Linked DNA regions of Alkaliphilus metalliredigens QYMF. The protein of the gene in region 2 interacts with the protein of the main gene of each other region in a pairwise test. Links are inferred from orthologs where the notes say so. Each region holds a gene or a part of one and is shown on either strand. Other genes may lie near its edges.

Region 1 (3,281 bases), 1.2 Mb from region 2 along the record:
ATTGAATAAATTCTACATCAAAGACACCTAAGTTAATCATGTCTCCCGCATTAACCCTTTGTAAATGAACCTCAGGAATCTTATGTTCCTTTAATTTGTTTTCTACTAAGCCCAGTGTTAACCGACTTCCGTATACAGGTACATTAATTTTTTTGAGCACATAAGGTAGTGCACCAATATGATCTTCATGTCCGTGGGTTAATACAATCCCCTTAATCTTTTCTTTGTTCTTAATTAAAAAAGTAATGTCTGGAATAACGATATCAATTCCTAACATTTCGTCTTCTGGAAAACTGAGACCACAGTCTATAATTAATATTTCATCCTTGTATTCAATTGCAGTCATGTTTCTCCCGATCTCGCTTAATCCTCCTAGAGGTATGATTCTAATTTTGGTTGGTTTTCTTCCCAATATTTCTCTCTCCTTTTACAATAATGTTTTGTTTGTCATCTATTTAGTTAAAACTTTATTTTCCGCACTAAACATACATTAACTATTTTACCATATTTATGCGCTACATAGAAGTAATAAGTCTTTAATTTCATATCTACCTTATATGTATTTAATTTCATATCTACCTTATATGTATTTTAACCTAAATAGTCTATTTTTAATATAAAAACCTTGCAGTATTCTGCAAGGTTAATCACATTTAGAACAAATACCAAAAAACTTTACCTTATGATCTTTTATAACAAAATTATAGCATTTTTCTATTTCCGCTTCCAAGTGATCTAGTAAATCTATATCTACTTCAATGATGGTTCCACAGCTTTGGCAAATCAAGTGATGATGCTGATGGTCATCTTCATGTGTATTGAGTTCATACCTGATACAGCCATCATCTAGATTCAATTTGGAGATGACATTCATATCATCCAATAATTGTAGCGTTCTGTAGACGGTAGCCAAGCCGATTTCTGGACATTTTTCTTTTACTAAATCATATATCTCTTCTGTATTCAAATGCTTTCCTTGGGTTTGCATAATGATGTCTAATGTTGCTCTTCTTTGTGGCGTCAGCTTATACCCTCGTTCTTTTAATCTTTCTTTCAAAGAATCCATTAGATTTTCCATTTCTTCACCTTCGCTTCTCAAATAATAATTCTTTTCAAGTAATATTATAGACAACCTTCATATAAATGTCAACGTTTTTCTAAATTTTTCTAATTAATATCACTAAAATATTTCTAACTCATCATTGATAGCAATATAATCTTCTGTGACAATACAGTTATAAGCATAAAATTCTACCCCTGCCTTTTTTGCTTCTGTAACCGCCTGTTGAAATTGTGGATCCATCTCTTTATTCGGAGTGAATCTGACTGCATCTTCTCTTTGCACAATGAAGAATACCGCCCCTCGTATGTTTTGCTTCACAGCTTCAGTTAACTCTCTTACATGCCGTGTTCCTCGTTCTGTTGGTGCATCTGGGAAAGAAGCCAATTCACCTTCTTTAACTAATGTGACACATTTAGCTTCTATTAGTACAAGTTCTTTTTCTTCATTGATTAGGGCTAAGTCCAGTCTACTTTTCCCATAGGTTACTTCTCGTTTCACTTCATTGAATTTATCAAAAGCAACAATCTCTTTATTTATGAATCCTTGGTATAACAAGCGATTAGGAAGCTTAGAATCAATTGAGACCAGTATCCCCTTGTGGTAGACCATCAGTAAATCATAATTCGTTTTCCTATGTGGTTCATTTACCCGCCTCAGTAATACCTCTGCTCCAGGAGTCAAAAGCTCCTTCATCCTGCCAGTATTAGCCACATGAACGACTACTAACTGGCTTCCCACCTTTACTTCCGCTATAAAGCGATTGACTCTTTTTTGAAATGTGCCTCTAATCTTCTCTCCTTCTATGTAAATTTTCATAAATATCACCTTCTTTTGTTATACTAATACTAGTTTTAATTATAGAAATAATTGTTTTCACCCAATATATTTTAATAGCAAGTAGAGGAGGATCCCTTTGCGAAAGACACATCTAATTATTTATCATGTAATCCACGGTCTATTTCTAGGGTTTGTCATTGGACTGACCATTTCAATCATTGCATATGAATATGTACCAGAAATCTATGGTTATTTTCATCCCGCAAAAATTTATCCCGTTATCTCTATTCTTGTGGGGATTATTGCATTCATCAAGGGAATGAAAAACCATGCAGGACTTCTCTCTTTTATATTCTCTACAGTTGGTACAATCCTCATCCCTATTTTTATGATTTCATTTTTGTATTACTTATTTGGAACAGACTTATTTCTCTCTCTGGCACCACAGATCTTTTTGCTAGGGCTAGGTATTAAAGGCATTACCATGGAGACAGGCAGTATTTTGCTCATTGTCATATTCATAGGCGGACTTTTCTTTTCTTATTTATCTAGTCGAACAATCAATAAAAAAAGGAGATGGACCTGGTAAAGTCCATCTCTCATTTTTATTGTAAAAGGTCTTCATCTGTTAGTGCATCATAGGCGGCCAAAACATTTTCATACTCTTCATCGTCTTCAATTGCGACTAAAGTATACTCATCATCACCTTCGTGGACGATCTTAAATGCATATGCATCTTCATCTTCTTCGCTTAAAGGTGCTAAAATTGCATATTCACTTTCTTCTACCTCTAAGGTCATAATCACCTCAAAATCCTGTTCTTTACCTTCCTCATCAACTAATGTTACTATATTTTCTCTTTCTTCCATCATAAACGCTCCTTTCGTGTAATTGATCTATTATATTTTAGTATATACGAATGAGATTAAAATTAAAACCCCATGAATACCCATTTTTATGTTCCCTATGACTTGACCACTTGAAAACTCCTTATTTAGATATGCTATCTAAATATCCTTGTAAAATATGAACCGCAGCTAACTTATCAATGACTTGCTTGCGCTTTTTTCTACTGACATCTGCTCCAATCAAGAACTTTTCTGCTGCCACAGTAGATAGTCTTTCATCCCAAGTAACAACCTCTAATTTAAAGCGTTTTTCTAACCGCTCTACAAATAATAACACTTTTTCTCCTTGAGGTCCAATGGTTCCGTTCATATTTTTAGGAAGTCCTACTAAAATTTTCTTAACTTCATATTGTGCAATTAGTTCTTCAAGCCTTTGTAAATCTTTCTTGATGCTTATCCGCTGAATGGTTTCCACTCCCTGTGCTGTCCATCCCATCAAATCACTGATAGCAATCCCAATTGTACGATCCCCAACATCCAAGCCTATTATTCTATTCATATACTTCCTCCTATACTACTTTTATACAAAACTG
Region 2 (3,252 bases):
ATTTAATCTCCTCCTCATATACTTTTTCATCTCTATTTTTTGTATATGTGGCGGTTTTTATACCTACTATTTTTGATCAAAGGAGACATTATTCACTCATTTCCCTGCTTGAAAAATCGTGGCCTTTTCTGTGCCTTCTAGTAGTTTTAATAAGATGTTTTCCTTTTTTCCATTTGCAAGTATCATTGGAATTCCATAATCATTAACTGCTTTTGCCGCTTCAATTTTCGTGGCAATTCCCCCTGTACCAAATTCATTTACGTCCCCAACTTCAATTTTTTCAAGCAATTCGTCTATATTCATCACATTTTCTACTAATATGGCATCTTCATGCTCCTTAGGATTTTTATCATAGATCCCATCAATATCACTAAAGAGTATCAATAAATCCGCATTCCAAATATTTGTTGTTAATGCTGCAAGGGTGTCATTATCTCCTATTCTAATCTCCTCTACACTGACAGTATCATTTTCATTGATGATCGGGATTACGCCCTCATCTACTAGTGTAAATAATGTGTTTCTTATATTGAGTCTTCTATGAGCATCAGAAAAATCATCTCTTGTTAACAGCATTTGTGCAATAAAAACATTGTATGGCTCAAAGCATCTTCGATAAGCATCCATCAGCTCTACTTGTCCTATGGCACAAAGTGCCTGTTTATAGTTCATATCTTCTTTTCTCATCCACTTGCCTAGAGTCGAAACCCCAGCAATTCTTGCGCCTGATGATACAATCACAAATTGCTTTCCCTTGTCCCTCAGGTAAATGATTTGTTCACTTAGTTCCTTTAAAAAATTCTTGTTAATTGTTCCATTGTCATTAGACAGGGTATTACTTCCTATCTTAATTACAATTTTTTTACTCTTATTGATTAGTTCTTCTATCATCCTATTCACTACTTTCTAATTTGTCCATTTCCAACAATGGTATATTTGACAGTCACTAATTCATTTAATCCCATAGGTCCTCTAGCATGTATTTTTTGTGTACTAATTCCCATTTCTCCTCCAAAACCAAACTCACTACCATCTGTAAAACGAGTGGAGGCATTCACATACACTGCTGCTGCATCTACTTGCCGCAGAAACTGATTTGCATGACTTAAATTCTCCGTTAAAATGGCTTCTGAGTGCTTTGTTCCAAAATGATTGATATGCTCAATGGCTTCATCAACATTTGGCACCACTTTAACCGCTACAATATAATCCAAGAATTCCTCTGCCCAATCATCCTCTATTGCTAGTTTTCCCCCGATTAGGCTTTGTGTATGCTGACAGCCTCTTATTTCCACTTGCTTTCCGATCCGCCCACTTACCTTTGGAAGCAAATCTTTAGCTATTTTTTCATGGATCAAGACTGTTTCACAAGCATTGCATACTCCTGGTCGTTGTACCTTTGCATTTTCAATAATATCAACTGCTTCATCAATATTTGCACTTTCATCAACAAATATATGACAATTACCTACTCCCGTTTCTATTGTGGGTACAGTTGCATTTTTCACAACAAAATCAATCAGTTCTTTTCCACCTCGAGGTATGATTAGATCGATATATTCATTTAATGTCAGCATTTCTTTTACAAGCCCTCTATCTGGATCATCAATTAAACTAATGACAGCCTCTGAAACATCACTGTTTTTCAATCCTTCTTTAATTGCATGCACTAAAGCCCGATTAGAGAAGATTGATGTGGAGCTTCCTCTTAACAGGACTCCATTTCCACTTTTTAATGTTAAACAAAATGCATCAACAGTCACATTAGGTCTTGATTCATAGATGATCCCGATAACACCTATTGGAACCGTCATTTTGCTCACTGTTAACCCATTTTCTAATGTCCACACTTCATTACTTTTCCATACTGGGTCCTTTAACTCAATGATCGTTTGGATTCCTTTAATCATTCCTTCTACTCTATCCTTTGTCAGCCTCAATCTGTCTACTAAGCTCTCTTTCATCCCTTTTGCTTCTGCATTTTCAACATCTTTTTGATTTTCTTGAATGATAAATGATTCATTTTTTTGTAAACTGATAGCCACTTGTCTTAATGCTTCATTCTTATCCTTTGTATTCATTGAAGATAGTTGCTTTGATGCATTTTGTAGCACTTTACATTGTTCCATTAAATTGGTCATCATCAATACTCCTTTCGTATTTTACGCTTGTATATTTTGTGAAATCTTTTTATATACTTGAAAAAACATTATACAAAAAAAGCACTCATCCCATGAAAGGGACGAGTGCTTACCCGCGTTACCACCCTAATTAGCCAATCGTGAAATTGACTCTCTTAGTATAATCTTAACGTGATTATCCCCGTAGTGACTTAGTCATCACCTGCTCTAGAGTGGGTTCAAAAAGCTAGTCTACAAGGCTCTCACCATTACCTTATTCTCTGTAAAACATTACTTTTATACTATTCTCCGTCACCGCACTTTTCCGATAATAGATTTATTAAAAATAATTATAAGTAATTACCCACAGCCTGTCAATGTTTTTTTGCATAAATCAACAGTTAATCGACAGTTATTTGTTATTAATTAATATCTATTTAAGCCTTTGCAATCGATAGGGGTCCAATTCTATTAAAGGGAAATAGTCGTATGAAAGCCTTCCCCATGATGTCATCAATCTCTATCAATCCCAGTATATCATCTCGACTATCTAGACTATTGTTTCGGTTATCTCCCATTGCAAATATTTTTCCCTCTGGAACAACTAAGTCTACTTGTCCGTAGGTATAATCCTCAGCAATATAGGTTTCCTCAAGCATTTCTCCATTAACATAGACCTCTCCATTGGCGATGGTTATTTCATCACCAGGCACACCAATCACCCGTTTAATAAGTAATTTATCTTTTCCACCAATGGTCTTAAGTGATGATTGAAAAACAACAATATCCCCCTTATGAGGAGTGCCTCGATTATATAACAATCTATTGATAATTAAAAAGTCATTTTCCTCCAAAGTTGGACTCATGGAGTAATTTTTTACAATGGTTGGCTTAACAAATGTGGTTATTGCCAATGCAATTATCAATGCCAATGCAATGGTCTTGATCCACTCTATTATCTCTTTTTTCATTTTCATCCCCCTAATGCCTATCAATAGAATTCCATAGACCATTTTACCACTGTTCATATTTTATTGCAAATATTTAAGACATCCCGCTCATAGTAGGACGGGATGCCCCTTTCTTAGGTATCTAAAAACCAACAAATTCGCTGACAACTTCAAGCAGTTGA

The links.
Region 1: the proteins of AMET_RS17920 (region 2) and sfsA interact in binary tests that used the Escherichia coli proteins (3 or more experiments, as listed by UniProt). The link is inferred for Alkaliphilus metalliredigens QYMF from one-to-one orthologs.

What each region holds. Positions count from the first base shown.
Region 1 is NC_009633.1:2,513,268-2,516,548, reverse strand. Bases 31-2,970 are described here. They hold sfsA (DNA/RNA nuclease SfsA), read right to left. Parts: upstream 1,880-2,970; coding sequence 1,181-1,879; downstream 31-1,180. Other genes in these bases: ruvX (Holliday junction resolvase RuvX), read right to left, coding at 2,831-2,970; AMET_RS12165 (DUF1292 domain-containing protein), read right to left, coding at 2,446-2,712; AMET_RS12170 (hypothetical protein), read left to right, coding at 1,977-2,429; AMET_RS12180 (Fur family transcriptional regulator), read right to left, coding at 644-1,078; AMET_RS12185 (ribonuclease J), read right to left, coding at 31-412. In the rest of the region: more of AMET_RS12185, read right to left, coding at 1-30; more of ruvX, read right to left, coding at 2,971-3,247; AMET_RS12155 (aldo/keto reductase), read right to left, coding at 3,258-3,281. UniProt on the Escherichia coli protein: Binds to DNA non-specifically. Could be a regulatory factor involved in maltose metabolism.
Region 2 is NC_009633.1:3,746,045-3,749,296, forward strand. The notes cover bases 23-2,933. They hold AMET_RS17920 (glutamate-5-semialdehyde dehydrogenase), read right to left. Parts: upstream 2,145-2,933; coding sequence 900-2,144; downstream 23-899. Other genes in these bases: proB (glutamate 5-kinase), read right to left, coding at 97-891; lepB (signal peptidase I), read right to left, coding at 2,558-2,933. In the rest of the region: AMET_RS17910 (CBS domain-containing protein), read right to left, coding at 1-2; more of lepB, read right to left, coding at 2,934-3,091; bacillithiol system redox-active protein YtxJ, read right to left, coding at 3,213-3,252. UniProt on the Escherichia coli protein: Catalyzes the NADPH-dependent reduction of L-glutamate 5-phosphate into L-glutamate 5-semialdehyde and phosphate. The product spontaneously undergoes cyclization to form 1-pyrroline-5-carboxylate.